DNA from 3 places in the Marinomonas sp. genome. Region 3 is predicted to be linked to each of the others. Evidence: predicted binding sites of a transcription regulator. Region 3 holds the regulator's gene; each other region holds the start of a gene.
The links. Region 3 encodes sigma-54, which starts transcription at its own class of promoters, with help from an activator protein. Its sites were predicted from a motif close to TGGCACNNNNNTTGCTNT; they were not measured.
Positions count from the first base shown of each region.

Region 1: a site for sigma-54 is predicted at 1,819-1,836, ahead of ACO05V_RS05205 (benzaldehyde dehydrogenase). Genes of this name have one in related genera too.
Region 2: a site for sigma-54 is predicted at 1,410-1,427, ahead of ACO05V_RS07290 (ammonium transporter). Genes of this name have one in related genera too.

Region 1 is NZ_OZ245329.1:1,140,434-1,143,618, reverse strand. It holds gene ACO05V_RS05210 (LysR family transcriptional regulator) at 1-164, shown strand, start outside; gene ACO05V_RS05205 (benzaldehyde dehydrogenase) at 240-1,700, opposite strand; gene ACO05V_RS05200 (sigma 54-interacting transcriptional regulator) at 2,041-3,185, shown strand, end outside.
Region 2 is NZ_OZ245329.1:1,545,325-1,548,509, forward strand. It holds gene ACO05V_RS07290 (ammonium transporter) at 85-1,296, opposite strand; gene ACO05V_RS07295 (cold-shock protein) at 1,773-1,985, shown strand; gene ACO05V_RS07300 (glutathione S-transferase) at 2,100-2,762, shown strand; gene ACO05V_RS07305 (outer membrane protein assembly factor BamD) at 2,779-3,185, opposite strand, start outside.
Region 3 is NZ_OZ245329.1:3,118,456-3,121,640, reverse strand. It holds gene ACO05V_RS14855 (HPr family phosphocarrier protein) at 1-18, opposite strand, end outside; gene ptsN (PTS IIA-like nitrogen regulatory protein PtsN) at 28-477, opposite strand; gene ACO05V_RS14845 (RNA polymerase factor sigma-54) at 494-1,966, opposite strand; gene lptB (LPS export ABC transporter ATP-binding protein) at 2,045-2,770, opposite strand; gene lptA (lipopolysaccharide transport periplasmic protein LptA) at 2,771-3,185, opposite strand, start outside.

The sequences.
Region 1 (3,185 bases), 2.0 Mb from region 3:
ACGACTGGAATATCAAGCAACTCAACCCTCGCCTAAAGCAAATCCCTATCCCACTGCCAAAACCTGAATGCACCATAGGCATCACACTGCATCGCGAACGACAATCCGCCATCATTCAGACATTTATTGAAGAGCTCAAAACCACCATTGCAAACAAACAATAGAACCAATAGTAAAAAAGCCCCATTTCTCTTGAGATGAGGCTTTTTATTGCTAAGATTTACTTAAGCAAGAACACCTTAGAAAGGATAAGGCGTTGCCGCTTGTTTCACCGTCACCCATTGCCAATGAGTATAAAGATCCCAATCCGCAGGGCCACACACCGCGCTGCCGTTACCCGATGCACCGCAACCACCAAATGGGTTAATGCATTCATCATTGACGGTTTGATCATTGATATGCAACAAACCAACATGCAACTGAGCACCAATACCTTGTGCGCGAGAAAGATCGTTTGAAATCACCGCACCCGCTAAGCCATATTGCGTATTGTTCGCCATGGCAACCGCTTCGTCGTCGCTTTTGAATGTCACGATGTTCACCACAGGACCAAAAATCTCTTCGTCAAAAGAGCGCATTCCAGGTTTCACATTGCTCAACACCGTTGGTGCGTAGAAAGGCCCTTCGTGCGTTCCACCTGCTTCTAGCTTAGCGCCCGCCGCGACCGAGTCTTGAACAATCGCATGTACTTTTTCTAGCTGGCGCTGATTAATTAGCGGCCCTAAAGCGACTTGTCCAGAAACGGGATCACCGACGGGTAAATGCTTTGCTTTTTCGACGATTTTAGCCGTTAGTGTATCAGCGATACTTTCTTGGACAAGGATACGACCAGATGCCATACAGATTTGGCCTTGGTGGAAATACGCGCCCCAGGCAATGTTACTGGCGGCAACATCTAAATCAGCGTCTTCCAAAATAATCAGCGAGCTTTTGCCACCTAATTCAAGTGACACTTTTTTCAGATTACGACCACAGGCTTCGCCAACCTTACGACCTGCCGCAGTAGACCCAGTGAACGCCACCATTCCAATTTCTGGTGCTGCACAAAGGGCTTCACCGGCTTCAACCGCACCGGGCAGAACTTGGAACAAACCTTTTGGTAAACCCGCCGCCTCTAGGGCAAGTGCTAAAAGAAAACCACCTGTCACCGGTGTTTGTGGATCAGGCTTGGTGACGACTGCGTTACCGGTTGCCAGTGCCGGCGCAATAGAACGAATAGAAAGGATTAATGGAAAGTTAAAAGGCGAAATAACACCAATCACACCAATCGGTTTACGCTTGGCATAAGACATTCTTTCTGGAACGGAAGGCAATGTCAGACCATTTGGCTCTAGCGTCATGTTGGCAGCCAACTGAAGAATCAACATGGCTTCTTTTACTTCATGCTGGCCTTTTGGAATGATACCGCCCGTTTCACGCGCCACATACAAGGCCAATTCATCAAAATTTTCTTGTATGAAAGCGGCGGCTTTATGGAACAAAGCGGCCTTATCTCTTGGTGGGACTTTCAGCCATTCCTTTTGCGCTTCATTGGCGCGCTGACACGCCGAATACACGTCGTCTGCCGACGCAATCCCCACTTCGCTCAATACTTTCCCTGTTGCTGGCTCTAGCACGTCTTGCTTGTTAGACGCGGCAACCCAGTCGCCTGTGAAAAATTTGCCGGACCACTTTTTGGATTCAAGTACAGATACTGTCATGTGTGTTCTCCTGTTTATTTTTATTCGTAACATCATTTTTACTAGGACAAATTAACGCCAGCGAAAGTTCAGCGACATTAAGTATTCATATCGTTCCAACATTACTTATTACTAAACCACAGCAATACCTATGCCGAAATATAATTTATATTTATTACACATCAGAAATAAAACTTATCTTATTGATAAATAAAGTTTTTTAAGAGTTTCGATGTAAAGCACTCATTGCTAAATAGATTAAATTACACACAACACGCTTGACGATATCGTTAAATTCAATCAACACTAAGAAAAAAACACTTAATCATTTCATCAATCGGATGGAAGAGGAAAAATAATAATGACAAACTCTCACCGTATTTCTTTGGCAGACATGGCCAAGAACAACCAAAAAATCCTCCTTAAAGGCAGCTCCCGTGAGCTAGATGGCCAACATGCGCCCACCGTGGAAGAACTAACCGAATGCCTGTTTTTTTCGCCGGGCGATGGTCGTATTTGGCTAGACGATCAGCGCATGTTGCTGATCCACAGTTCATCGTTTGGTCTGTTACGTCGCGAAATAATCGATTCTCTTGGCCTCGACAAATCGCGCGACATTCTTACTCGAACAGGTTATTTGTCAGGCCTTCGTGATGCGGAGCTCATTCAAAAACGCTGGCCCGATTCAGACCCTGCCTCTATTTTCAAAGCTGGTACGCATCTTCATGGGCTAGAAGGCGTCGTCAAAGTGGAAACGGTTCACTTCGAATTTGATACCGAAAAAGGTCTCTACGATGGCGAGTTTATTTGGCACCACAGCAGTGAAGACGAAGAAAACATTGCCGCTTACGGCATTGGCAGCTCACCGGCTTGCTGGATGGAATTGGGCTACGCCATCGGTTATGTCTCTGGTTTAGTGGGTTCTTTAGTGATTTTCCGAGAAGTAGAATGCCAATCCATGGGACATTCTATCTGTCGAGTCATTGGCAAATCCGCTGAGCTTTGGGACAATATCGAAGACGACATTCGTTTCCTCAATGTCACCACCAACGATGCCGACATCAGCACCAAACCAGACCCGCAGCTCGACCAAATGGAGCCAGAAGCACTCGATGATCAACCTAAAATGATCGGGGTTTCCGCTGCTTTCACCGCCGCCAATCACTCGTTACAAAAAGTCGCCCCAACCAATGCCACCGTATTATTCACTGGCGAATCTGGCGTGGGCAAAGAACTTTTTGCCAGCATGCTGCATAAATTCAGCCGCCAAACAGGCCCTTTTGTGGCGTTTAACTGTGCCGCCATTCCTGAAAATTTGATGGAAACAGAGCTCTTTGGTGTTGAAAAAGGCGCCTACACAGGGGCAACAAACAGTCGTCCCGGTCGCTTTGAAAGAGCCAATGGTGGTACACTTTTCTTAGATGAAATTGGCACACTAAGCCTAGCTGGTCAAAGTAAGTTATTGCGCGTTTTACAAGAAAGAGAGGTCGAACGAGTCGGCGGCAT
Region 2 (3,185 bases), 1.6 Mb from region 3:
GAAAATGAAGGGAAAAAGGTGTCCGGATTAAAACGGTACCAGTGTCCGGAATCAGCGGAATATGCATATATGCAAGAGAGGTCGTTATTCTTTGCCAATAGACCCTATTTTATGAATGGATAAGTCTGCGCCATTAAATTCATCCTCTTCGCTTAGACGTAAACCACTCATAGATTTAACTATTCCATAAACAACGAATCCGCTTAGTGTTGCTATCAGAATGCCACCTAAGCTCCCTAGAAGCTGGGATAAGAGGCTAACTCCACCTAGCCCACCAAGTGATTCGGATCCAAAAATGCCCGCTGCAATGCCGCCCCAGGCTCCACAAACACCATGTAAAGGCCAAACACCTAGAACGTCATCTGTGTGTTTGAATTTTTGCTGAAGAATAGTAAATAGAATGGTAAATATCGCACCAGCAAATGCCCCAGAGGCTAAAGCACCAATTGGATGCATAATGTCGGAACCTGCACATATGGCAACCAAACCAGCTAATGGACCATTATGGATAAACCCTGGGTCATTTTTACCAAATAGCATGGCTGTGATAATTCCACCTACCATTGCCATTAAAGAGTTAACGGCGACTAAGCCGCTCACACCATCTAAAGTTTGTGCTGACATGACATTAAAGCCAAACCAACCGATGCAAAGTATCCAGGCGCCCAATGCCAAAAATGGGATATTTGACGGTGCGAATGCGACTAATTTGCCATGTCTAAAGCGGCCGCGACGAGTACCCAGTAAGATGATAGCGGCAAGCGCAACCCATCCACCAAAAGCATGAACAACAACGGAGCCTGCAAAATCGTGAAAAGGTGCTCCATATTGTTTTTCTAGCCAATCTTGAAGGCCATAGTTACTATTCCATACAATGCCCTCAAAAAATGGATAAGCAATACCTACAATGACTGCTGCAGAAATGAGCATAGGATAGAATTTTGCGCGTTCAGCGACACCACCCGAAATGATGGCTGGTATCGCGGCAGCAAAGGTCATAAGAAAGAAGAATTTTACTAAGCTATAACCATTTTCTTGTGATAGCACGGCGGCACTATCGAAAAAATTAATACCATAAGCTATTTGATAACCGACAAAAAAATAAACGAGAGCGGAAATCGCAAAGTCGGTCATTATTTTGACTAAAGCATTGATTTGATTTTTATGGCGTACGGTTCCGACTTCTAAAAAAGCGAATCCTGCGTGCATGGCAAATACCATGATGGCGCCTAGTAGTATAAAAAGGGTGTTTGAACTGGACACTAGCATGTCTACTGCACTGTTTGTGGATATCACAGATGGCTCCTAACGTTTATTGTTGCACCGAAACGGTTTGCTCTTGTCCATAAGTGCTTTATTTTGGGGCTTTATTGGTTATTTTATAAGTAAATTTAAAACTTCGTTTGTGAAAAGCAATAACTGTTCCAGTTGTGCTTTTTTTTGGTGCTATAAAATGGATATTTTTTTGAATTGCACTATTTTGGTGTTTTGGGTGTTTTCTTTAGTAGTGCGATGGTGCTTTAATTTGAGAGGTGCTTCCTATAAGTGTGATCTTTTTATCTGGTCTCAGTGTTATTACTTTTTTTAACAATACTTGTTTTTCATCTGCTTTCTATTTTGTTTTTAACGACATATTATCGATGAGTTAATGTATGTTTTAAGCGCATTTGCAACTTAAAACACTTAACATTTAAAAGTCGCTTAAGGTTTAATTGCTTTTCGCGTAGTTAAGAGATTGCTCATTTAAGAGCAACATAAATAATGAGGTTGTTATGTCAGGTCAGTTAGTATCAGGTATTGTGAAGTGGTTTAATGACGAAAAAGGATTTGGTTTCATTGAGCGTGAAGGCGGTCCTGATGTTTTTGTGCATTTTCGTTCTATTAATGGTAATGGTCGTCGTACGCTACAAGAAGGTCAGAAAGTAACGTTTGAAGTGACTCAAGGTCAAAAAGGCCCACAAGCTGAGAATGTCACTCCAGTATAATTGAGCTTTTGATCTAGTAAAAAACCATGCGTTTTAACACCTTATATTATGTAAGAGGTTTATTGTGCGCATGGTTTTTTTATGTCCGTAATTTATTAAATACAGGAGATTGTTTTGTTGCCGGTTTTGTATTCGTTCAGGCGTTGCCCTTATGCGATGAGAGCTCGCTATGTCATTGCTTTCTTAGGAGTATCTGTGCAGTTACGAGAAGTGGTTTTAAAGTCTAAGCCAGCTGCCTTGCTGGAGTTAGGCGGGCGATCAAGTGTGCCACAACTTGTTGATGTAGATGGGATTAGATACCCTGAGAGTTTGGATATTATTATTTGGGCGCTCTCTAAGTCGGGTGATAGCGATCTAGTGAATCAATTATGGCCATTGAAAGGTAATCAGCAAAATAAGATGAAGGCATGGATAGCGTATAACGATAAATTTTTTAAACATTGGTTAGATCGTTATAAATATGCAGATCGATATCCTGAATCGAGCGAAAGCTATTATCGTGATAAAGGCGAAGTTTTTTTACGCCGATTAGATAAGCGTTTAAGCAGAAATGAGTTTTTATTGGGAGAAAGCATGAGTGTAGCGGATATTGCTGTATTTCCATTTATTCGCCAATTTTCAGGAGTTAACCAAGGTTGGTTTGAGTTATCACAATACAATAATGTTAAGCGTTGGCTGGCAGAATTTGTTAATTCAGAGATGTTCAAATCTGTGGTGATGGTTAAGTATGCCGCTTGGGAAGCAGGGCAAGAGGATATACTCTTTCCTGCTCACTAAGCGGCTTTAATTTTTATTAATCAATCATTCCAAATGTAACCCAGTATAAAAAACCTGGATCAGCGTCGTTTGGTAGCTTCAACGCTATAAAGTTACCTTTATTGTCTACATAGGATGAATTTGGAAAATTTTGTTTTAACACGGCAAGATTGGTTTGTGCCAAATCTGTTTGTTTCAGATCGTTATATGACTGAACACTAATCGCCAATGCTTCCTCTACAGAGCGTGTGCTTGGATAGTGTTGAATAACTTCTTGGCTGCGGCGCAGTGCAGAAAGCGGTGCTTTCCTTTTCAGGTAATAGTGCGCAACTTGTAATTCATGACGCGCCACCATTTCACGCAAATAATACATACGTGCTTTTGCGTCGGGCGCATAAGTACTGTCTGGATAGCGCGCAGTGAAATCGGCGAACTCTTTGAAGG
Region 3 (3,185 bases):
GATGGACTCTTCCTGCATGCTTTTTTCCTATATTAGTGAGTCAAATATATTGAATAATTCTTCATTCGTTTGTGCAGCGCGCAATTTATCCAATGATTCGGGGGATTGAGCTAGTTCTGCTATTTGAGCTAGTGTCGCAAGGTGTTGGTCGCACTCGTGAGGCGGAACAATTAATGCAAATATTAAGTCGACTGCTCTTTTATCGATAGAATCGAAACCAATAGGGTGTTGTAGTGACATAATAACAATAGCGGTATGATTTGCGGATTCTAGGCGACAATGTGGTATGGCGATGCCATTGCCTATGCCTGTACTGCCTAGCTTCTCTCTACCGAGTAATGCGTCATATACCGCTTCGTTGTCACAATGAAGTCGGTTGGACGCGACTTCGGCAATGCTTTCGAGCACACGTTTTTTACTGACGATATCTTGTTTTGCGAGAACGAGTTCCGCTTTTAATAATGATTTCAATGACATGATAAAATGTTTTCCGTTAGATCAGTCGTTTTCGTTCATTGGAAGGAGGGATGTTCATCGCCTCTCGATATTTGGCTACAGTACGTCGAGCAACCTGTATGCCTTGGTCTGCTAAAATAGCAGCTAGTTTGTTATCACTTAACGGTTTTTTTGCTGGCTCATCAGATACAAGCTTTTTAATCATAGCTCGTATTGCTGTAGAAGAACATTCTCCACCAGAGGCAGTATTTACATGGCTTGAGAAAAAATATTTCAGCTCAAAAATACCTTTTGGTGTGTGCATGTATTTCTGTGTTGTTACCCTAGAAATGGTTGATTCATGCATGCCGACTTCTTCGGCAACATCGTGAAGAACCATGGGTTTCATAGCTTCTTCACCTAGTTCGAAGAAATCGATTTGTCGACTTACAATGCAGCTAGCGACTTTCAATAGCGTTTCGTTGCGGCTTTGCAAGCTCTTCATAAACCATTTAGCTTCTTGGAGAGAGGTCTTTATGTAAGTTGCGTCTTCGGCTGTTGCCGCGGTGCTCGCCATTGCAGAGTAGGTTTCATTTATTTTAATGGGCGGTAAAGCGTCATTGTTTAATTCAACTTGCCATACATCATGACGCTTTTTCACGGTGACATCAGGAATAACGTAATCTGTATCGTCGGCATCAATTACTGAGCCTGGGCGTGGATTGAGCTGTTGAATCAAATTGACGACTTCTTTTAATGCTTCGTCCTTTAATTTTGTTTTACGGCTTAACTGAGTAAAGTCTCGATTGCCTAATAGAGGCAGATAATGATCAATGAGATTGTAGGTGCTCTTGTATAGCGGGTGGCTCTGGAATGCTTCTAGTTGCACAAGAAGGCAGTCGCGTAGATCAATTGAGCATACGCCAACAGGATCAAAGTGTTGCAATCTGTGTTGCACAGCGATGACTTCTTCTATGTCTAAATCTTCTAGTTCAGTGCCAAGGGATTCCCAAATGTCATCGGGAGAAATGCTTAGGTAGCCATCAGGTTGAACGCATTCAATGATAGCGTAAGCGATTTCAATATCTCGATCCGACATGTGGGTTAAGTTTAGCTGCCAGATAAGGTGATCTTGGATGCTTTCTGCCGGTGCGTTGCGGCTTTCAAAGTCGCCATCACCTTCATAACTATTATGGTCACTAACTGCGGCCGCTGAGCTTTGGTAAGTGTCATCCCAGTTACTGTCTATTGATAGCTCTTCAGGAATGCTTTCTGTCCACTCTGATTCTACACGTGCTTCTTCGCTATTATCGATGTTTGTGTCTGTCGCACTTTTTGATTCTATGCTAGCGGGGATGTCACTATGTGTTTGTTCGTCGTCGTCAAGCTCAAGTAGTGGATTAGATTCAAGGAACTCATGTATTTCTTGCTTTAAATCCAACGTAGAAAGCTGAAGCAAGCGAATGGCTTGTTGCAGCTGTGGTGTCATGGTCAGTTGTTGGCCGAGCTTTAATTGTAAAGACTGCTTCATGGAGCAACTCTTTCTTCTATTTGAATGAATTGGAACGAGTTATGCATACTACTCCCTTTCTACTGCAATGATAAGGGGTTACAGGCGGAAGTCGTCGCCTAAATAGACCTTTTTTACTTGTTCATTGTTGATGACTGTATTTGCATCTCCAGATGCGATGATGTAGCCATTGCCAACAATGTAAGCTTTATCACAGATGTCTAATGTTTCTCTAACATTGTGATCGGTAATTAGAACACCTATTCCACTTTCTTGGAGGTGTTTAATAATGTGTTTTATGTCTCCGACCGAAATTGGATCTACGCCGGCAAAGGGCTCATCAAGTAGGATGAATTTAGGGTTCATCGCAACCGCTCTTGCGATTTCTACTCTACGTCTTTCTCCGCCTGATAACGCCATGCCAAGGTTAGTACGAATATGGGTGATATGAAATTCTTCTAAGAGTTCTTCAAGTCTTTCTAATTGCATTGCTTTTGTTAGTTTTTTTCGGGTTTCTAAAATGGCTAAGATATTATCTTCAACTGACATTTTACGAAAAATAGAGGCTTCTTGTGGAAGGTAGCCAATGCCTTTTTGGGCTCGGGTATGCATGACATCATTTGTGATGTCTTGCCCATCAATAAATATACCGCCAGCATCGTTCGCAACCATTCCCACTATCATATAAAAACAAGTGGTTTTACCTGCACCATTTGGGCCTAATAAGCCAACAGCCTGGCCAGACTCAACTGAAATAGACACATCTTTTACGACTTGGCGTTTCTTATAGCTTTTTGCTAAGTGTTTTGCTTCTAAAATAGCCATTTATTTTTTGGCCTCAGGCGCTGGTTTGGATTCTGGTGCTTGCGGTTGCAATGTCATGGTTACCCGCCCTGAATCTTTTTTCTCTGCACTGAAGGTTCCATCTTGGATCATATATAGAATGTAATCTGCAGTGATGGAATTTTGCATTCGACTTAAGAAGCCTTTGCCAAAAATTTCCAATTTCGATTCGCTTGTTGAGTAATGGATTTCGTTTCCTTTACTGATCACAATGTTGCCGCTCCAGTCTATTTGTTGACTGAATTTTGCAGGTGTGCCTGTTGCTTCTAAACTGCTGAATTTTCGAGTGTTGGCATCAGTCGATATTTTTAGATATTCGGCGTGGATTTCAATGGATCCTTGTTTAACAAAGACGTTACCTTTATAGATGGCCTCGCCAGAATTTTGATCGAACTGT